3 regions of the Streptomyces sp. NPDC049541 genome follow, and region 1 is predicted to be linked to each of the others. Evidence: predicted binding sites of a transcription regulator. Region 1 holds the regulator's gene; each other region holds the start of a gene.
The links. Region 1 encodes HrcA, which represses chaperone genes, less so after heat shock. Its sites were predicted from a motif close to TTNGCACTCNGNNNNNCNGAGTGCNAA; they were not measured.
Positions count from the first base shown of each region.

Region 2: the regulator HrcA is predicted to act here: its motif matches at 1,897-1,923, upstream of groL (chaperonin GroEL).
Region 3: the regulator HrcA is predicted to act here: its motif matches at 1,812-1,838, upstream of groES (co-chaperone GroES).

Region 1 covers NZ_JBITLY010000001.1:589,803-596,778, reverse strand. The annotation lists gene ACIBW9_RS02675 (16S rRNA (uracil(1498)-N(3))-methyltransferase) at 1-170, opposite strand, end outside; gene ACIBW9_RS02670 (nitronate monooxygenase) at 167-1,243, opposite strand; gene dnaJ (molecular chaperone DnaJ) at 1,436-2,572, opposite strand; gene hrcA (heat-inducible transcriptional repressor HrcA) at 2,573-3,589, opposite strand; gene ACIBW9_RS02655 (MBL fold metallo-hydrolase) at 3,743-4,471, shown strand; gene ACIBW9_RS02650 (DUF3097 domain-containing protein) at 4,506-5,321, shown strand; gene ACIBW9_RS02645 (Uma2 family endonuclease) at 5,299-5,865, opposite strand; gene hemW (radical SAM family heme chaperone HemW) at 5,992-6,976, opposite strand, start outside.
Region 2 covers NZ_JBITLY010000006.1:481,492-488,467, forward strand. The annotation lists gene groL (chaperonin GroEL) at 111-1,733, opposite strand; gene ACIBW9_RS24740 (cold-shock protein) at 2,049-2,255, opposite strand; gene ACIBW9_RS24745 (MoaD/ThiS family protein) at 2,707-2,982, opposite strand; gene thrC (threonine synthase) at 3,059-4,345, opposite strand; SAM riboswitch class I at 4,364-4,520, opposite strand; gene ACIBW9_RS24755 (glucosyl-3-phosphoglycerate synthase) at 4,689-5,633, shown strand; gene ACIBW9_RS24760 (trehalose-6-phosphate synthase) at 5,729-6,976, shown strand, end outside.
Region 3 covers NZ_JBITLY010000005.1:116,060-123,035, reverse strand. The annotation lists gene groL (chaperonin GroEL) at 1-1,200, opposite strand, end outside; gene groES (co-chaperone GroES) at 1,357-1,665, opposite strand; gene ACIBW9_RS19905 (polysaccharide deacetylase family protein) at 2,005-2,937, opposite strand; gene ACIBW9_RS19900 (methyltransferase domain-containing protein) at 3,027-4,202, shown strand; gene ACIBW9_RS19895 (RNA polymerase sigma factor) at 4,203-5,462, opposite strand; gene ACIBW9_RS19890 (YciI family protein) at 5,510-5,866, opposite strand; gene ACIBW9_RS19885 (FG-GAP and VCBS repeat-containing protein) at 6,003-6,976, opposite strand, start outside.

The sequences.
Region 1 (6,976 bases):
ACCACCGCACCGGCGGCACCGCGCCCCAGACCGTCCGTCAGCACCACGTCCTCGCCGGGCTGCAGCCGCCGTACGGACACCGCGTGCCGCCCCTCGGGGCCGTCCAGTTCGACGATGGAGCCGGGACCCACGCCCGCCAGCGACTCGACGACGAACACCGGCGCGGTCATCGCAGGTCCCCTTTGCCCGACAACGCTGTCCTGGCCGCGTCCAGCTCGGCGGCGAGGACCTCCACCAGCTGCCCGGCCGGGAGCTCGCGCGCCATGCGGTGCCCCTGCCCCGCCCACAGCGCCATCCCCTGTGCGTCGCCGGCGGCGGCGGCCTTCTTGCGCAGGGGCGAGGTGAGGTGATGGACCTCCGGGTAGGCGGCGGGGGCGTACGGGCCGTGCTCGCGCAGGAACCGGTTGACGAGGCCACGGGCCGGGCGGCCGGTGAACGCCCGGGTCAGCTCCGTGCGCGCGAACAGCGGGTTGGTGAGGGCCTGCTTGTGGACGGCGTTCGCACCGGACTCCGGGGTGGCGAGGAACGCCGTGCCGAGCTGGGCCGCGCTCGCGCCCGCCGCCAGCACCGCGGCGATCTGCCCGCCGCGCATGATGCCGCCGGCGGCGACGATCGGGATGCTCACGGTCTCGCGGACCTGGGCGACGAGCGGGAGCAGCCCGATGCCGGTGCCGCCCGCCTCCGGGTTGTCCCGGTGGGTGCCCTGGTGGCCGCCCGCCTCCACGCCCTGCACGATCACCGCGTCCGCGCCGGCCAGCTGCACGGCGAGGGCCTCCTCCGGGGTCGTCGCGGTGACCAGCGTGAAGGTGCCGGCCCGGCGGAGGGAGTCGAGGACCTGGCGGCTCGGCACCCCGAAGTGGAAGGAGACCACCGGCACGGGGTTGTCGAGCAGCACGGCGACCTTGGAGTCGTAGGCGTCGTCACGGCCGCTGTCCGGATCGCCGAGCTCGGTCTCGTACCAGCCGGCCTCCCCGGCCAGCTGGTGGGCGTAGATCTCCACGGCACCCGGGTCGGCGTACTCGGGCTGCGGCATGAAGAGGTTCACGCCGAACGGCCGGTTGGTGATCCCCCGCAGCTGTTTGATCTCCTGGTACATGCCGTCGGCCGTCTTGTACCCGGCGGCGAGGAACCCGAGCCCACCGGCCTCGCACACGGCGGCGGCCAGATGCGGCACGGAGACACCGCCCGCCATGGGGGCCTGCACGATCGGATGAGGGAAGAGATCGGTCAGTGCGGAGGACATGACGGCATGTTGTCACGTCCTCCGAACAAGTCCGAATCGGCCCGTCCCCTTGTCACGTGCCTGCACTTTCAGCCCGTCCGGCGTTTGAGGACGAGGCCGTTCAGGCCGAAAGCGGGGTCTGGGGGCGGCAGCCCCCAGGGACGGGAAGGGTAAGGGCGGCGGAGGCGAAATCAGCCGCCCGCAGCCACCACCTCAGCGCCCGTTGAACGCATCCTTCAACCGCGAGAACAACCCCTGCTGCCCCGGCTGGAACTGCCCCTGCGGCCGCTCCTCACCGCGCAGCTTGGCCAGCTCCCGCAGCAGACGCTCCTGCTCCGGGTCCAGCTTCGTCGGGGTCTGCACCTCGACATGGACGATCAGGTCACCCCGCCCGCCACCGCGCAGATGCGTGACGCCCCGCCCGTGCAGCGGGATCGACTGCCCGGACTGGGTGCCGGGCCGGATGTCGACCTCCTCCATGCCGTCCAGCGTCTCCAGCGGCACCTTGGTGCCGAGGGACGCGGCCGTCATCGGGATGGTGACCGTGCAGTGCAGGTCGTCGCCGCGCCGCTGGAAGGTCGGGTGCGGCAGCTCGTGGATCTCGACGTACAGGTCACCGGCGGGACCGCCGCCGGGGCCGACCTCGCCCTCGCCCGCGAGCTGGATGCGGGTGCCGTTGTCGACACCGGCCGGGATCTTGACCGTGAGGGTACGGCGGGACCGCACCCGGCCGTCGCCCGCGCACTCCGGGCACGGCGTCGGGACGACGGTGCCGAAGCCCTGGCACTGGGGACACGGCCGCGAGGTCATGACCTGGCCCAGGAAGGACCGCGTCACCTGCGACACCTCACCGCGACCGCGGCACATGTCACACGTTTGCGCGGAGGTGCCCGGCGCCGCTCCCTCACCGTTGCAGGTGGAGCAGACGATCGCCGTGTCGACCTGGATGTCCTTCGTCGTGCCGAAGGCCGCCTCGTCGAGCTCGATCTCCAGCCGGATCATCGCGTCCTGGCCGCGGCGGGTGCGCGAGCGCGGGCCGCGCTGCGACGCCGTACCGAAGAACGCGTCCATGATGTCCGAGAAGTTCCCGAAGCCACCCGCGCCGAAGCCGCCCGCGCCACCGCCGCCCGCCTGGGACAGGGGGTCGCCGCCGAGGTCGTAGACCTGCTTCTTCTGCGGGTCGGAGAGCACCTCGTAAGCGGCGTTGATCTCCTTGAACCGCTCCTGGGTCTTCGGGTCCGGGTTGACGTCCGGGTGCAGCTCGCGCGCGAGCCGCCGGAAGGCCTTCTTGATCTCTTCCTGCGACGCGTCGCGACGCACGCCGAGAACGGCGTAGTAGTCCGTGGCCACTTACGACTCCGCCAGGATCTGTCCGACGTACCGTGCCACTGCGCGTACCGCTCCCATCGTTCCCGGGTAATCCATGCGGGTCGGTCCGACCACGCCGAGCTTGGCGACTGCCTCGCCGCCCGAACCGTAACCGACCGACACCACGGAAGTGGAGTTGAGTCCCTCATAGGCGTTCTCGTGCCCGATGCGCACCGTCATGCCCGAATCCCCCGCCTCGCCAAGCAACTTGAGGAGCACGACCTGCTCCTCGAGCGCCTCCAGGACGGGGCGGATGGTGAGGGGGAAGTCATGCCCGAAACGGGTCAGATTGGCGGTGCCGCCGATCATCAGCCGTTCCTCGTTCTCCTCGACCAGTGTCTCCAGAAGTGTGGAGAGCACTGTCGAGACCGTACCCCGGTCCTCGACGTCGAAGCCTTCGGGCAGGTCTTCCACGAGCCGCGGGACGTCGGTGAAGCGGCGGCCCGCGACCTTGCTGTTGAGGCGCGCCCGCAGATCCGCGAGCGAGGCCTCCCCGAACGGCGCCGGGCAGTCGACCATGCGCTGCTCGACCCGGCCGGTGTCGGTGATCAGCACGAGCATCACACGCGCGGGCGCGAGCGAGAGCAGCTCGACGTGCCGCACGGTCGAACGGGTCAGGGACGGGTACTGCACGACGGCGACCTGCCGGGTGAGCTGCGCGAGCAGCCGGACCGTCCGGGCCACCACGTCGTCGAGGTCCACGGCGCCGTCGAGGAAGTTCTGGATCGCCCGCTTCTCGGGCCCGGACATCGGCTTGACGCCCGCGAGCTTGTCGACGAACAGGCGGTAGCCCTTGTCGGTGGGGATGCGTCCCGCGCTGGTGTGCGGCTGGGCGATGAATCCCTCGTCCTCCAGGGCCGCCATGTCGTTGCGGACCGTCGCCGGTGACACGCCGAGGTTGTGCCGCTCGGTCAGGGCCTTCGACCCGACCGGCTCCTCGGTGCCGACATAGTCCTGGACGATGGCGCGCAATACCTGAAGCCGTCGTTCACTCAGCATCCAGCGCACACCTCCAGAAGTCGTCACCCTAGGCGCTGCGCCTGGCACTCTGTCCGTCCGAGTGCCAGCCGTTACCGGCCAGTGTACGGCGGTGGGGTACACCCGGGGCAAGGTCGGCGCCCGTTGAACGGGGCGTACCGCTAGCGTCGCGGTATGACGATGACTTGGGAAGAGCTGGGGTGGGAGCGGCTCGCGGCCGGGGTCGGGCGGTGCCGTCTTCCCGACTGGGACTGCACGACGGGGCTGGTCGTCGGGGAGGGCACGGCGCTGTTGGTCGACGCCGGGTCGAGCCTTGCGGAGGGCGCACGGTTGCGTGCTGAGGCGCAGGAGCTCGCCGGTCACCGTGTGACTCATCTCGCGCTCACCCATCCCCATTTCGACCATGTCTTCGGGGCGGCGGCGTTCGCGGGCGCGGAGGTGTACGGCGCGGTGGGCATGGACACGGTGTTCGAGGCCCGGCACGCACGCGAGGAGCTGCGGGCGGACGCGGTGGGCAACGGACTGGACGCACACCTGGCCGAGGAGGCGGTCGACGCCCTGGTCGCGCCCCGGCATCACGTCTCCGGCGAGTGGACCCTCGATCTGGGTGGCGGCCGGCAGGTGCTGCTGGCGAACGTGGGCCCCGGCCACACGGCCCACGATCTGGTGGTCCTGGTCCCCGGCTCCCCGGAGGTCGTCTTCTGCGGCGACCTGGTGGAGGAGTCCGGCGAACCGCAGGCCGGCTCCGACGCCGTACCGTCGCACTGGCCGGCCGCCCTGGACCGGCTCCTCGACCTGGGCGGCGAGGACGCGCTGTATGTGCCCGGTCACGGAGCGGTGGTGGACGCGGCGTTCGTGCGGGGACAGCGGGACGAGCTGGCGGCGCGTTTCGGCGTGTCGTAGCCGCTGACCGGCCGCTTCTCCTATCGTCACTCGAATGCGCCAGTACTCCGCCGATCTGACCCCGCCGTGGAAGAAGCCGAAGCCCGTGCCCGAGGTACCGGCGGAACCGGGTCTGGTGGTCGAGGAGCCCGGCACCGGTTTCTGCGGTGCGGTGATCCGCTGCGAGGCGGGCACGGTGACCCTGGAGGACCGCTTCGGCAAGCACCGGGTGTTTCCGCTGGAGCCGCGGGGGTTCCTGCTGGAGGGGCGGGTGGTGACGCTCGTGCGTCCCTCAGGCGCGGCTCCTGTACGGCCCACTCGTACGGCATCGGGTTCGGTGGCCGTTCCTGGCGCACGCGCGCGTGTCGCTCGCGCCGGGCGGATCTACGTCGAGGGCCGTCACGACGCAGAGCTGGTCGAGAAGGTCTGGGGCGACGACCTGCGCGTCGAGGGCGTGGTGGTGGAGTACCTGGAGGGAGTGGACGACCTGCCGTCGATCGTCGACGAGTTCGCACCGGGTCCGGATGCGCGGCTGGGTGTGTTGGTCGACCACCTGGTGCCGGGCACGAAGGAGTGGCGGATCGCGGAGGCGGTGACGAGTGAGCACGCGCTGGTCGTCGGCCACCCGTACATCGACATCTGGGAGGCGGTGAAGCCGTCGTCGCTTGGGATCGAGGCGTGGCCCCGCGTCCCGCACGGGCAGGACTGGAAGACGGGCGTGTGCCGGGCGCTGGGGTGGCCGTCGGAGAACACCGGGGCGGTGTGGCAGGCGATCCTGAAGCGGGTCGGCTCCTACAAGGACCTGGAGCCGGAGCTGCTGGGGCGGGTGGAGGAGCTGATCGACTTCGTCACGGTCGGTGGTGGGGCTTGACGCCCTTGTAGGTGCCGAACTCCGCGGTATCCAGTTGGATCTCCGGCATCCGCAGCGGCACCGGGTCGCCGAACTTGGTCACCCGCTGCACCTGGTAGTCGGCTTCCTCGCCCGCGCCAGTCGGCTCGGTGAGCAGTACACAGTGCCCCATGATCGGATCGATGATCAGATAGACGGGCACGCCGCCCGCTGCATAGATCGAACGCTTGACGACGTAATCACGCTCGACGCTCGTCTTGGACACGACCTCGACGACCATGCTGATGACCTTGGACGGCATCAGCTGCCCCTCACGCGGTCCGACGCCTCGCTCTACCAGTACGAGGTCCGGCAGGGGCTCGCTGGTCTCTTGCAGAATGGCGACGGCCACCGTCTGGAGCCTCCGCCAGTCCCGGCGCGGAAACTGATCGAGAACCGCTTCGACGATGTCGATGTGCACCAGGTCTGGCGCCGCCATCATCACGATTTCCCCCCGGAGGAGCTCGGCCTTGTATCCCTCGGGAACCTCCAGGTTCTCGAAGAACTCCACGACATCGGTGGTCATCGGTCGGTCGTCCACAGCGGTCACTCCGCAGCCCTCCGGTTCCTGCCACCGTGCAACTACGGCGACAGCGTACGAACCAGGTTAGGGACCGAACCGACGTTCCGCACCGATTCACCCGCCAGGGGATCAGTCCACCAAGTCCCTGACCACCGCATCCGCCAGCAACCGCCCCCGCAGCGTGAGCACCGCCCGTCCCTCCTCGTACGGCCCGCCCTCCAGCAGCCCCTCCCCCAGCGCCCGCCGAGAAGCCGCCAGCCCCTCCTCCCGCAGCAGATCCAGCGGCACGCCCTCCCGCAGCCGCAGCTCCAGCAGGATCCGCTCCACCCGCCGGTCCTCCTCCGACAGCAGCTCCCGGCCCGCCCCCGGCGACTTCCCCGCCGCCAGCGCCGCCGCGTACGCGCCTGGGTGCTTGACGTTCCACCACCGCACCCCGCCCACGTGCGAGTGGGCCCCGGGGCCCGCGCCCCACCAGTCGGCTCCCCGCCAGTACAGCTCGTTGTGCAGGCAGCGGGCCGCCTCGGAGGTGGCCCAGTTGGAGACCTCGTACCAGTCGAAGCCCGCCGCCGACATCACCTCGTCCGCGATCAGATAGCGGTCGGCGTGGACGTCGTCGTCCGTCATCGGGACCTCGCCCCGGCGGATGCGACGCGCCAGCTGTGTGCCTTCCTCGACGATCAACGCATAGGCGCTGACGTGGTCCGGGCCCGCTCCGAGTGCCGCCTCCAGCGACGCCCGCCAGTCGTCGTCCGACTCGCCCGGGGTGCCGTAGATCAGGTCCAGGTTGACGTGCTCGAATCCGGCCGCGCGGGCCTCCGCGACGCATGCTTCGGGGCGGCCGGGCGTGTGGGTGCGGTCCAGGACCTTCAGCACATGCTGCTTCGCGCTCTGCATGCCGAAGGAGACACGGTTGAAGCCGCCGTCCCGCAGAACGGAGAGATACGCCGGGCCCACCGACTCCGGGTTCGCCTCCGTCGTGACCTCCGCGTCAGCCGCCAGACCGAACTCGTCGCGGATCGCCCCCAGCATCCGTACGAGATCACCGGCGGCCAGCAGGGTCGGCGTACCGCCGCCGACGAAAACCGTCCGGACGGGACGCGGGTCGTCGCCCAGG
Region 2 (6,976 bases), on a different contig from region 1:
TTGCACCCGCTTAAGCAACTCTCCTATGACCTCGAACACGCCCGAGGGCGGCACCCCCTGTTTCCAGGGAGTGCCGCCCTCGGTTGGAACCCGAATCAGCCGGAGGCCGATCAGAAGTCCATGTCACCGCCCGGCATACCGCCACCGGCAGGCGCGGCGGCCTTCTCCGGCTTGTCGGCGATGACGGCCTCGGTGGTGAGGAAGAGCGCGGCGATGGAGGCGGCGTTCTGCAGGGCAGAGCGCGTGACCTTCGCCGGGTCGATGATGCCTTCCTTGACCAGGTCGACGTACTCGCCGGTCGCGGCGTTGAGGCCGTGACCCGGGGTGAGGTTGCGGACCTTCTCCACCACGACGCCGCCCTCGAGGCCGGCGTTGACGGCGATCTGCTTCAGCGGGGCCTCGAGCGCGATGCGCACGGCGTTGGCGCCGGTCGCCTCGTCACCCTGCAGGTCCAGCTTCTCGAAGACGGAGGACGCCTGGATGAGCGCGACGCCACCACCGGCGACGATGCCCTCCTCGACGGCGGCCTTCGCGTTGCGGACGGCGTCCTCGATGCGGTGCTTGCGCTCCTTGAGCTCCACCTCGGTGGCGGCACCGGCCTTGATGACCGCGACACCGCCGGCGAGCTTCGCCAGGCGCTCCTGCAGCTTCTCGCGGTCGTAGTCCGAGTCGCTGTTCTCGATCTCGGCGCGGATCTGGTTGACCCGGCCCTGCACCTGCTCCGTGGAGCCGGCGCCGTCGACGATGGTGGTCTCGTCCTTGGTGATGACCACCTTGCGGGCGCGGCCCAGCAGGTCGAGGGAGGTGTTCTCCAGCTTGAGACCGACCTCCTCGGAGATGACCTCGCCACCGGTGAGGATGGCGATGTCGTTCAGCATCGCCTTGCGGCGGTCGCCGAAGCCGGGGGCCTTGACCGCGACGGACTTGAAGGTGCCGCGGATCTTGTTGACGACCAGGGTCGACAGGGCCTCGCCCTCGACGTCCTCGGCGATGATCAGCAGCGGCTTGCCCGACTGCATGACCTTCTCCAGGAGCGGGAGCAGGTCCTTGACGGAACCGATCTTGGAGTTGGCGATCAGGATGTACGGGTCGTCGAGCGACGCCTCCATCCGCTCCATGTCGGTGGCGAAGTACGCCGAGATGTAGCCCTTGTCGAAGCGCATACCCTCGGTGAGCTCCAGCTCCAGACCGAAGGTCTGGGACTCCTCGACGGTGATGACGCCTTCCTTGCCGACCTTGTCCATGGCCTCGGCGATGAGCTCGCCGATCTGGGTGTCGGCGGCGGAGATGGAGGCCGTGGAAGCGATCTGCTCCTTGGTCTCGACATCCTTGGCCTGCTCGAGCAGGGCACCGGAGACGGCCTCGACGGCCTTCTCGATACCGCGCTTGAGGGCCATCGGGTTGGCGCCGGCGGCTACGTTGCGCAGGCCCTCCTTGACCAGGGCCTGGGCGAGAACGGTCGCGGTGGTCGTACCGTCACCGGCGACGTCGTCCGTCTTCTTGGCGACTTCCTTGACCAGCTCGGCGCCGATCTTCTCGTACGGGTCCTCGAGTTCGATCTCCTTGGCGATGGAGACACCATCGTTGGTGATCGTGGGGGCGCCCCACTTCTTCTCGAGGACGACGTTGCGGCCCTTGGGGCCGAGCGTCACCTTCACGGCGTCCGCGAGCTGGTTCATGCCGCGCTCGAGGCCGCGCCGCGCCTCCTCGTCGAACGCGATGATCTTGGCCATGTGAAGTGGTCCCTCCAGGACTGGGGGTGATTCCTTCGGACCGCGCCCGCGCCCGCGACGGACGGCACGCATGCCTCGTGGTTCCTTGCCCCACCTGGCCTGCGGGCCTCACCGACCCGGTCCATCTTTGTCACTCTCACCTTCAGAGTGCTAACGCCAATGATTAGCACTCGACCCATGCGAGTGCAAGCGGCTCTCGCGAGGTGGCCCCTCCTCCGCGGCCGCCCCCGGACATGCCGAAGGGCCCGCTCCCTCAGGTGCGGACCCTTCGATCAAGAACAGAAGAACGTCGCTGCAGTTAACCCGGCGCGTGCTTCAGCTGGTCGCCAGACGGACCATGTCCGCCTGCGGCCCCTTCTGGCCCTGCGAGATCTCGAAATCGACCCGCTGACCCTCTTCCAGGGTGCGGTAGCCGTCCATCTGAATCGCACTGTAGTGGACGAAAACATCCGCACCACCGTCGACCGCGATGAAGCCGTACCCCTTCTCCGCGTTGAACCACTTGACGGTGCCCTGAGCCATGCCTAACTCCCCTATTACTGGCCCTTGCACGGATCCACACTTCGCGGATCCGGGTCAGACCTCACCCCCCACGGTTGGGGGCGTGCGCCGGAACGCGTCGACCGCGGCTGAATGTATCTGTCCAACTGCCGTCTGCAACAGGTCAATCGGACGAGAATTCCGGGCACGAGCGGTCCGGACTTTAGGGAGAATTCGCCCGAATTCAGGGCAAGTCGGGCCCCATAAATGGAGCATAAGACGCAAAAAACCTGCACACTTTGGCTACTTCTCGCTGCCCGAGAAGTGAGAACTCATATGCATGCGGCAAGCGGAGTCGAGCAGGTTCCCCAACTGTACCGCGCTCAACCATGCAGAATTGCCCCCTCCGCTTCTCTCACGGAGGGGGCAATTCGATGAACTCTCGGTAATCAACGTTACCGACGGTAATAATCGGTCGTCCGACCTGTTTCGGTCAGCCTCCGGCCACGGCCGGGATGATCGAGACGCCCGCCCCGTCCGGAGTCGCCGTCTCCAGCCCCTGCTCGAACCGCACGTCGTCGTCGTTCACGTACACGTTGACGAAGCGGCGCAGCTTCCCCTGGTCGTCGAGAACGCGAGCGGCGATCCCGGTGTGGTTCTTCTCGAGATCGGCGATGACCTCGCCGAGGGTGCCGCCTTCGGCAGTCACCTCGGCCTGCCCGCCGGTGTAGGTGCGCAGGATGGTAGGGATACGAACGTTGACGCTCACGATGAACCTCCGGTCAGGGTGTGGCTTTTGAGGGGCGCGGGGCTGTGTCCATGTGCGGCTCCGCCGCGGGGCGCAACTACGCGAGCCCCGCCTCACGGAACGACTCAAGGCTCGGGCGAATCGTCGCAGTGAGCCCCGTACCGGCCACCGCGTCGAGGGTCTTGAGGCCATCGCCCGTGTTCAGCACGACAGTCGTGAGAGCGGGGTCGAGAACACCGTTCTCGATCAACTTGCGGGTCACACCCACGGTCACCCCACCGGCGGTCTCCGCAAAGATCCCCTCGGTCCGGGCGAGCAGCCGGATCGCGTCCACGATCTGCTCGTCGTTCACGTCCTCCACCGCCCCGCCGGTACGCCGGGCAATGTCGAGGACATAAGGACCATCCGCCGGATTGCCGATGGCCAGCGACTTGGCGATCGTGTTCGGCTTCTGCGGCCGTACGACGTCGTGCCCCGCCTTGTACGCGACGGAGACAGGGCTGCACCCCTCGGCCTGCGCCCCGAAGATCTTGTACGGCTTGTCCTCGACGAGCCCGAGCTTGATCAGCTCCTGCAGCCCCTTGTCGATCTTCGTGAGCTGAGAGCCGGAGGCGATCGGCACGACCAGCTGGTCCGGCAGCCGCCAGCCGAGCTGCTCGCAGATCTCGTACGCCAGGGTCTTGGACCCCTCCGCGTAGTACGGCCGCAGGTTGACGTTGACGAAGCCCCAGCCCTCGCCGGCCGGGTCGCCGATCAGCTCGGAGCAGAAACGGTTCACGTCGTCGTAGTTGCCGTCGATGCCGACGAGCTCGCCGCCGTAGACCGCGGCCATGACGACCTTGCCCTGCTCCAGGTCGTGCGGGATGAACACACAGGAACGGAAGCCGGCACGGGCGGCCGCGGCACCCACCGCACCGGCCAGGTTGCCGGTCGACGAGCAGGACAGGGTGGTGAAGTCGAAGGCGCGGGCGGCCTCGATGGCCTGGGCGACGACCCGGTCCTTGAAGGAGTGCGTCGGGTTGCCGGAGTCGTCCTTGACGTACAGGCCGCCGGTCACGCCCAGCTCGCGGGCGAGGTTGTCGGCCTTGACGAGCTTGGTCCAACCGGGGTTGATGTTGGGCTTGTCCGCCACGTCCGCCGGGACGGGCAGCAGCGGCGCATAACGCCAGATGTTCGCGGGACCCGCCTCGATCTGCTTGCGGAGCTCCTCGGTCTCGTAGGCCGAGAAGTCGTACGCGATCTCGAGCGGGCCGAAACACTCCTCGCAGGCGAAGACCGGGCCGAGGGGCACCTGGTGACCGCACTCTCGGCAGGAGAGCGCCGCGGCGGGACCGAGGTCGACGGTCGTGGAGTCGGTGGTGCTTGCAACAGTCTGCGCAGCCATGTGAGGCGAGGCCCTTTCTCCTCATCTTCCTCACGACGCATCTCGCCGTGAGACGGATTTGGCACCTTCCCTAGCCGGGAGCCTCGCGGAACGATCAGCATCGATCGGTACGAGACCGGCTGGAGGGTTGCCGGGGCTTCATCGGGCCGTGTCCCTCTGCCCCTCTGGATGAGCGGTATTCGGTTGTTCAACTAGTTCAACGCGGGACGACCCCCGACATGCGATGGTCACCAGCGTTGTTCAAGACTGTAACCGAAGGCCAGGACAGTTGAGATAGTCGTCCGAACCGCGAGATGGATCACAGATCCCGCGCTCGCCGAGAGAACGCAGAGGAGCCGCCTACGTGCTGGAAGAAGTCGAGCGCTGGCTGAGCACCCGCTCCTGGTCCCTGACCGATCGCCCTCTCCACCAGATCCTCGCCGCCAAGCAGCGCACCGGGCAGTCGGTCAGCGTCGTGCTGCCCGCGCTCAACGAGGAGGAGACGGTCGGCGACATCGTCGCGATCATCCGTCACGACCTGATGCAGCAGGTTCCGCTCGTCGACGAGATCGTCGTCGTCGACTCGGGGTCCACCGACCGCACGTCCGAGGTCGCCGCGGCGGCCGGGGCCAGGGTCGTCCACCGTGACGACATCCTGCCCCGCATCCCGACCGTTCCCGGAAAGGGCGAGGTGCTGTGGCGCTCGCTCCTGGTCACGAGCGGGGACATCGTCTGCTTCATCGACGCCGACCTGAAGGAGTTCTCCTCCGACTTCGTCTCCGGGATCGTCGGCCCGCTGCTCACCGAGCCGGGGGTCGACCTGGTCAAGGGCATGTACGACCGTCCGCTGGCCGGCGCGCAGGGCCAGGGAGGCCGGGTCACCGAGCTGATGGCGCGCCCCCTGCTGAACATGCACTGGCCGCAGCTGGCGGGCTTCGTGCAGCCGCTCGGCGGCGAGTACGCGGCCCGCCGCAGCCTGCTGGAACAGCTGCCGTTCCCCGTCGGGTACGGCGTCGAGCTGGGCATGCTGGTCGACGCCCTGCACCTGGTGGGCCTCGACGCGCTCGCCCAGGTGGACGTCGGGGTGCGCAAGCACCGCCACCAGGACGGGCAGGCGCTGGGCCGGATGTCCGCCGCGATCTACCGCACGGCACAGCTGCGGCTGGCCCGCGGCCATCTCATCCGTCCCTCCCTCACCCAGTTCGAACGGGGCGAGGACGGCTTCGAGCCGCGCACCTACTCCGTGGACACGGAGGAGCGGCCACCGATGGTGGAGATCGCGGAGTACGCGTCGCGCAAGGTCGCCTGAGGCGGCGCGTTTCGGGGTGGACGCGGTGTATACGGTCCACCCGCAGAGCGCATGCGTACGTTTGAGCGTTTACGGGCCGGGCTAGGTTGAGGCGTATGGCTTCCACGCACGGCGCAGGTCATCACGCAGGTCATCAGGTGCTGGTCGCGTCCAACCGCGGCCCGGTCTCGTACGAAGTGCAGGAGGACGGCTCGCTGGCCGCCAGGCGCGGCGGCGGCGGGCTGGTCTCCGGCCTCTCCGCGATCGGGCCCGACGCGGACGCCCTGTGGGTGTGCTCGGCGCTGTCCGACGGCGACCGCGAGGCGGTACGGCGCGGGGTCGGCGAGGACGGCGTGCGGATGCTGGACATCCCGGCCGACGTGCACGCCGACGCGTACAACGGCATCGCGAACTCGGTGCTGTGGTTCGTCCACCACATGCTGTACCAGACGCCGCTCGAGCCGGTGTTCGACGCGGAGTTCCGGCGGCAGTGGGCCTCGTACGAGACCTACAACCGGGCCTTCGCCGAGGCGCTGGCCCAGGAGGCGGCCGAGGGCGCGGCGGTGCTGGTGCAGGACTACCACCTGTGTCTGGTGCCGGGCCTGCTCCGCGAGCTCCGTCCCGATCTGCGCATCGGGCACTTCTCGCACACGCCGTGGGCGCCGGTGGACTACTTCCGGATGCTGCCGGACGACATCGCCGAGCAGCTTCTGCACGGCATGCTGGGCGCCGACCGGCTGGGTTTCTTGACCCGGCGCTGGGCGGACGCTTTCACGGCGTGCGCCACGGCGGTGGTGGGCGGCCTCGGGGGCACGGAGATCGGCGTGCACGGCCTGGGCGCGGACGCGGACTTCCTGCGCAGGCGGGCGCACGAGGCGGACGTCGACGAGCGTATGGCGGCCCTGCGGGAGCAGATCGGCGAGGGCCGGAAGACGATCGTGCGCGTCGACCGCACCGAGCTGTCCAAGAACATCGTGCGCGGGCTGCTGGCGTACAAGCAGCTCCTCGACGACCGGCCCGAGTGGCGGGAGCGGGTCGTGCACGTCGCCTTCGCCTACCCGTCGCGGCAGGACCTGGCCGTGTACCGGGACTACATGACAGAGGTGCAGAGGGTCGCGGAGGACATCAACTCCCGGTACGGAACGCCGGGTTGGACCCCGGTCGTGCTCCACCTGAAGGACGACTTCGCCCGCTCGCTGGCCGCGTACCGGCTGGGGGACGTGGCCCTGGTGAACCCCATCCGGGACGGCATGAACCTCGTCGCGAAGGAGGTGCCGGTCGTCTCCGACGAGGGCTGCGCGCTGGTGCTTTCGCGGGAGGCGGGGGCGTACGAGGAACTGGCCGAGGACGCGCTGACGGTGAAT
Region 3 (6,976 bases), on a different contig from region 1:
GATGGCGTCCTCCAGACGGTGCTTCTTCTCCTTCAGCTCCACCTCGGTGGCGGCGCCGACCTTGATCACGCACACGCCGCCGGCCAGCTTCGCGAGGCGCTCCTGGAGCTTCTCGCGGTCCCAGTCGGAGTCCGTGTTCTCGATCTCGGCCTTGATCTGGGCCACGCGGCCGACGACGTCCTCGGAGTTGCCGGCACCGTCGACGAGGGTGGTGTCGTCCTTGGTGACCGTGACGCGGCGGGCGGAGCCGAGCACGTCCAGGCCGACCTGGTCGAGCTTGAGGCCGACCTCCTCGGAGATGACGGTGGCGCCGGTGAGGATCGCCATGTCCTGCAGCATCGCCTTGCGGCGGTCGCCGAAGCCCGGGGCCTTCACCGCGACGGCGTTGAAGGTGCCACGGATCTTGTTGACGACCAGGGTGGACAGGGCCTCGCCCTCAACGTCCTCGGCGATGATCAGCAGCGGCTTGGAGGAGTTGGTCTGGATGACCTTCTCCAGCAGCGGCAGCAGGTCGGCGATGGAGGAGATCTTGCCCTGGTTGATGAGGATGTAGGGGTCCTCCAGGACGGCCTCCATGCGCTCCTGGTCCGTCACGAAGTACGGCGACAGGTAGCCCTTGTCGAAGGCCATGCCCTCGGTGAAGTCCAGCTCCAGACCGAAGGTGTTCGACTCCTCGACGGTGATGACACCGTCCTTGCCGACCTTGTCCATCGCCTCGGCGATGAGCTCGCCGACCTGCTGGTCCTGCGCGGAGAGCGCGGCCACGGCGGCGATGTCGGACTTCTCGTCGATCGGGCGGGCGGTGGCGAGGAGGTCCTCGGAGACGGCCGCCACGGCCGCGTCGATGCCCTTCTTCAGCAGCGCCGGGGAGGCACCGGCGGCGACGTTCTTCAGGCCCTCGCGCACCAGCGCCTGGGCGAGCACGGTGGCGGTGGTGGTGCCGTCACCCGCGATGTCGTTGGTCTTGGTCGCCACCTCCTTCACCAGCTGCGCGCCGAGGTTCTCGTACGGGTCCTCGACCTCGACCTCACGGGCGATGGTGACGCCGTCGTTGGTGATGGTGGGCGCACCGAACTTCTTGTCGATGACGACGTTGCGGCCCTTGGGGCCGATGGTCACCTTGACCGTGTCGGCCAGCTTGTTGACGCCGCGCTCGAGGGCGCGACGGGCGTCCTCGTCGAACTTCAGGATCTTCGCCATGGGAGCGGTTCAGCCCTCTCGGAAAACGTGGGTGAAACGAACCGCGCCCCGGACGCCCGGCTTCATAAGGTCGCGGGAACCCGGGGCGCAGCTCACAAGCAAAATGCTTCGGTGAAGAAGCAGGTGCAGGATTTCTGGGGGTGACCCCAGATCCCCTTACTTCTCGATGATCGCGAGCACGTCGCGAGCCGAGAGAACGAGGTACTCCTCGCCGTTGTACTTCACCTCGGTGCCGCCGTACTTGCTGTACAGCACGATGTCGCCGGTCTTGACGTCGAGCGGCAGGCGCTCGCCGTTCTCGAAGCGGCCCGGGCCCACGGCGAGGACGACGCCCTCCTGGGGCTTCTCCTTCGCGGTGTCCGGGATGACCAGGCCAGAGGCCGTGGTCTGCTCGGCGTCGAGCGGCTGGACCACGATGCGGTCCTCGAGCGGCTTGATGGCAACCTTGGAGCTGGCGGTCGTCACGATCCGACCTCCCCCTTCGGAGATCTCACGGGGTTAACTGTCTGAGGTGGCGACCAGGTGGATCCGTCGTCGCGGGTGCCGGACCTGCCCGTCGCGTGGTTGGCACTCTCCAGTGGGGAGTGCCAGAGCCGAGACTATGACCGCGATTAGCACTCGGTCAAGCGGAGTGCCAATGCCCGCGGCGCGTCGGCGGGTTTTCGGTGACCGGGGGCTCGGTGGACGTCCTGGGGGGCTGCCGCCCCCAGAACCCCCGCTTCGGCCTGAACGGCCTCGTCCTCAAACGCCGGACGGGCTGAGGCGCCGTGCCCGGTACTGATGAAGAGTCAGCGGCCGTGGACTTCAGACGTAGTCCTCCAGGCGGGCGACCGCATAGCCCTCGGCCGTGACCCGGTTCAGGAAGCGGCGCATGTCGTCGACCATCGTGCCGTCCCACTCGTCACGGCCGCGGAAGTGGGTGAGGACGATGTCGCCGGGGTGCAGGTCCCGGTCGTCCTCGCGGTACTCCCAGTGGTCGACGAAGACCTCCTCGTCCCAGATGGGCGCGTACTTGATGCCGCAGGACTTGGCGGCCATCAGGGTGTCCTGGTTGTAGTCCCCGAAGGGCGGGCGGAAGAGGGTCGGGGCCTTGCCGAACCGCCTCTTCATGATCTTCTGCATCCCGCAGATCTCGTGCTTCTGCTCCCGGTACGACAGGCCCGGGAGGTAGGGGTGGGTGAGTGTGTGGTTGTTGAGGGTCACCCCCTCGGACTGCATCCGGCGGAAGTAGGCGTAGTCGTCCTCGATCAGGAAGTTGCTGAGGAAGGCGGAGTAGGGGATCTTCAGGTCGCTCATCATCCGCAGGAACGCCGGGTCCTTCTCGGCGCCGTCGTCGATGGTCAGGAACACGACCTTCTGTTTGGTCGGGACGGTCGTGAAGACGGGCGGGAGGTTCAGCTCCTCCTGGTCGTCCACCTCGAAGCCCTTGCGCGCCCTGATCTTCGGCTTCTTCGCGGGCGGCGGCGGCGCCGTCAGCGGGACTCTCTTCAGGCCCCAGTGGCGCGCCGCGGCGGCGCGCGCGACGTACGCGGAGCGCAGCTTCACGGCGTACGAGTCGAGGGCACGGGCCGGGGGCGCGTGCAGGGGCGCCTCCTGGCCGGGGGCCGGGTGCACCGGCGGGCCGCCGAACTGGGCACAGCCCGAGGCGATGGCCGCGACGGCGAGCACGGCGATCCCACCGCGGAGCCATGTCACCCCATAGGCACGATTTTTATCGTTTTGTACTACTGCTCGCATGGTGCCGGATCATCGCAGGCCACCGTCCGGATCCCGGCCCGCCACGCGGCCGGAGGCGCACCGTCCACCGACTGGCCCACAATGGGCCGGTGAACGACCTCGCCGACCTGCTCACCCCCGAAGGCCGCGCCCTCCTCGACGAGGTGCGCGGCACGGCCCCCGCCGACGAGCTCGCCGTCGCCACCCGGCTGCGCCGCGACCACCCCGCCGGGCTGGTGTCGGCGGCACTCGGGCAGGCGCGGCTGCGGCAGCGGGCGGCGGCCAAGTTCGGCGCCGAGGACGCGGAGCGGATGTTCTTCACGCCGAACGGGGTGGAGCAGTCGACGCGGGCGAGCGTCGCCACGTACCGGGCGGAGTGCTTCCGGGCGGCGGGCGTGCGGTCCGTGGCCGACCTGTGCTGCGGGATCGGCGGGGACGCCGTCGCGTTCGCCCGGGCCGGGATCAAGGTCCTCGCCGTGGACCGGGATCCGGCGACGGTGGCCGTGGCGCGCGCGAACGCCGACGCGCTCGGGCTGGCCGGACTGATCGAGGTGCGCGAGGCGGACGTCACCGAGGTGGACACGGCCGGCTACGACGCCGTGTTCGTCGACCCGGCCCGGCGCGGCGGGCGCGGCCGCATCTTCGACCCGGAGGCCTACTCCCCGCCCCTGTCGTGGGCCGTCGAGGCCGCCCGCAAGGCGCCGCGCGCCGCGCTGAAGATTGCGCCGGGCATTCCTCACGAGGCGATTCCCACGGACGCGGAGGCCGAGTGGATCTCGGACGGGGGTGACGTCAAGGAGGCCGTGCTCTGGTTCGGCCCTCACACGACACCGGGCGCGCGGCGGGCAATGCTGCTGCCCTCCGGAGCCGCTGTGTGGGCTTCACCCGCCGCGACACTGCCCGACCCCCAAGTCCGGCCCGTCGGGCGGTACTTGTACGAGCCGGACGGCGCCGTCATCCGCGCCCATCTGGTCGCCGAGGTGGCCGAGCAGCTGGACGGCGGGCTGGTCGACGCGACCATCGCGTACATCACCGCCGACGAGTTGCGGCCGACGCCGTATGCGGCCTCGTACGAGATCACCGATCAACTCCCCTTCAACGTCAAGAAGTTGAAGGCGCTGCTGCGGGAGCGGGAGGTCGGGACGCTGACCGTGAAGAAGCGGGGGTCGGCCGTCGAGCCGGAGGAGCTGCGGAAGAAAGTGAAGCCGCAGGGGCCGAACGCAGCCACCGTGTTCCTGACCCGTGTGGCGGGGGCGCCGACCATGCTCGTCGGGCACCCCGCCTGATCAGGACGGCTCGGCCGCACGGCGCAGCAGCAGCTCCCGCTCCCGTTCGTTCCTCGCAAGCCCCGCCGCCCGCTCGAACTCCTCGCGCGCCTCGGCCGTGCGCCCCAGCCGTGCCAGCAGGTCGCCACGCACGCTGGGCAGCAGGTGGTAGTCGCGCAGGGTGGGTTCGGCGGCCAGGGCGTCGACGAGCGCCAGGCCCTGCGCCGGGCCCTGAGCCATGGAGACGGCGACCGCGCGGTTGAGTTCGACGACCGGGGACGGGGCGCGGGCGGCGAGCAGGCCGTACAGCGTCGCGATGCTCTTCCAGTCGGTCTCCTCGTAGGTGTACGCGTGCGCGTGGCAGGCGGCGATGGCGGCCTGTAGGGCGTACGGGCCGGGGGCCCCCGTGGCGGTGGCGTCCGCGCGGTGGAGGGCCGTGATGCCGCGGGCGATGAGCATGCGGTTCCAGCGGCGGCGGTTCTGGTCCCTGAGGAGGACGGGTTCGCCGTTCGGGCCGGTGCGGGCGGCCGCGCGGGACGCCTGGAACTCCAGGAGGGAGGTCAGGGCGTGCACCTCGGGCTCCTTGGGCATCAGGCCGGACAGCACGCGCGCCAGGCGCAGCGCGTCCTCGCAGAGCGCGGGACGCAGCCAGTCGTCGCCGGCCGTGGCGGCGTAACCTTCGTTGAAGATCAGGTAGATGACGTCCAGGACGGAGCCGAGCCGGGCCTCGCGTTCGGGGCCGTAGGGCACCTCGAAGGCGATGTTCCTGGTGGCGAGGGTCTTCTTGGCGCGGACGATGCGCTGGGCGACCGTGGGCTCCGGGGTGAGGAACGCGCGGGCGATCTCGGCCGTCGTCAGACCGCCGAGGAGGCGCAGGGTGAGGGCGATGCGGGCCTCGGCGGACAGGACCGGGTGGCAGGCGGTGAAGACCAGGCGGAGCAGGTCGTCGTCGATGTCGTCGGGGTCGGCGGGCTCCTCGGGCGGGGCGGTGGTGTCGAGGGTGCGGCCGATCTCCTGCAGCTTGCGGGCGTAGTTCTCGCGGCGCCGGATCAGGTCCACGGCGCGGTGGCGGGCGGTGGCCATGAGCCAGGCGCCCGGGTTGTCGGGCACGCCGTCGCGCGGCCACTGCTCCAGGGCGGCCACCAGGGCGTCCTGGGCGAGCTCCTCGGCGATGCCGACGTCGCGGACGAGACGGGCGACGGCGGCGATGATGCGCGGGGATTCGAGGCGGAAGACGGTCTCGATGGCGTGGCGGGGGTCGGCGGGGGACTGTGGGCTCACAGCCCCCCATTCGACACCCGCCCCGGCGTCAGGCCAAGGAAGAGCCCTCAGCCCTCCGCGATCTCCCGGACCTCGCAGGTCACCGTCCAGTGCTCCTCGTGAACCTTCACGAACCGCTTGGTCCACTCCAGGGCCTCGTCCATGTCCTTGCACTGCATGATGGCGTAGCCGCCGATGACCTCCTTGGACTCCGTGAACGGCCCGTCCGTGACGGTGAGGTCCCCGCCCTCCCAGTGCACCCGCTTGCCCTGGACCTGCGGGGTCAGCCCGGCCGTGTCGAGCATGACCCCGGCCTTGGTGATCTCCTCGATCAGCTCGCCCATGCGCTCCATCAGCTCGGGGCTGGGGCCCTCCGCGGGCACGGTGCTCTCGTCGAGCTTCACGATCGACAGGTAACGCGGCATGGTGACTCCTCGGTGCTACGGGGCCGGTCCTTCCCGGCCTCTCACCAGTGCGTCGATCGGGAGAGGCCGGGATCGACAGACCCCGCGGATTTCTTCGGAGATTTTTTCCCGGCCCCTCAGGCGTGGGCCTGACCTGCTACGACAGCGAACCGCCGAACCACGCCCGGTCGGTCGGCGCCCCGACCGTCCGGGGACCGAAGGTGAACGCCGCGTCCGTCACGATGCCTGCGGGACGCGCCCGCAGCGACCAGACCGCGCCTTCACCGGTGTTCCCGCCTTCCGGCCTGTTCTCGCCGGCCGCCGCCGCCGCGAGATCCGCGTAGCCGTTGCCGTTGATGTCGAGGAGGCTGACCGCGTTGCCGAAGTTGTCGCTCGCCTCCGCGGCTCCGGGAACGCCGTCGGTGTCCTGGCTGAAGCCCTGGGCGCCGGTGCCGGTCAGACCGTCGCGGCCGCCGTAGAGGACGTCGACCATGCCCGCCCCGTCCTTGTCGCCGAGCTTCTCGCCGGGCGCGCCCACGGCCACGTCGGCGAAGCCGTCGCCGTTGACGTCACCGGCGGACACCGCGTAGCCGAAGAGGTCCTCCTCCTCCTTGGCGCCGGGGACTCCTTCGGTGTCCTGGTTGTACGACTTCCAGGTCGACGACGGCTTCAGACCGGAGGCCGAGCCGAGGGCCACGGTGACCGTGGAGTCGTTCGGGACGCCCCGGACGACGTCGTCGAAGCCGTCGCCGTTGACGTCGCCGAAGGCCACCTGGCCGCTGCCCTGGGGCGAGTCGGCATACGTGAAGGCGCCTCCGGAGGGATTCGCCAGGAAGAGCTGGGAGCCGATGCCGCCGTCGCCGGTGTAGACGGTCAGCGCGAGGTCGTCACGGCCGTCGCCGTTGACGTCCCCGGCGGCCGCGTACATCACGTCGAAGGGCTCCACCCTGGTCGAGCCGAAGTCCTGCGTGGCGGTCGGCTTCCCGGTCCTGGAGATCGGGCCCCGCCAGACGGTGGCCTCGGTGCCGAGCGGGTCGTCGCCCGGGGCGCGGCCGCCGCGGAACAGGACCAGGTCCTGCTTGCCGTCGCCGTCGAAGTCACCGGCCTGGGTGGTCGCGGCGGGCACGGACA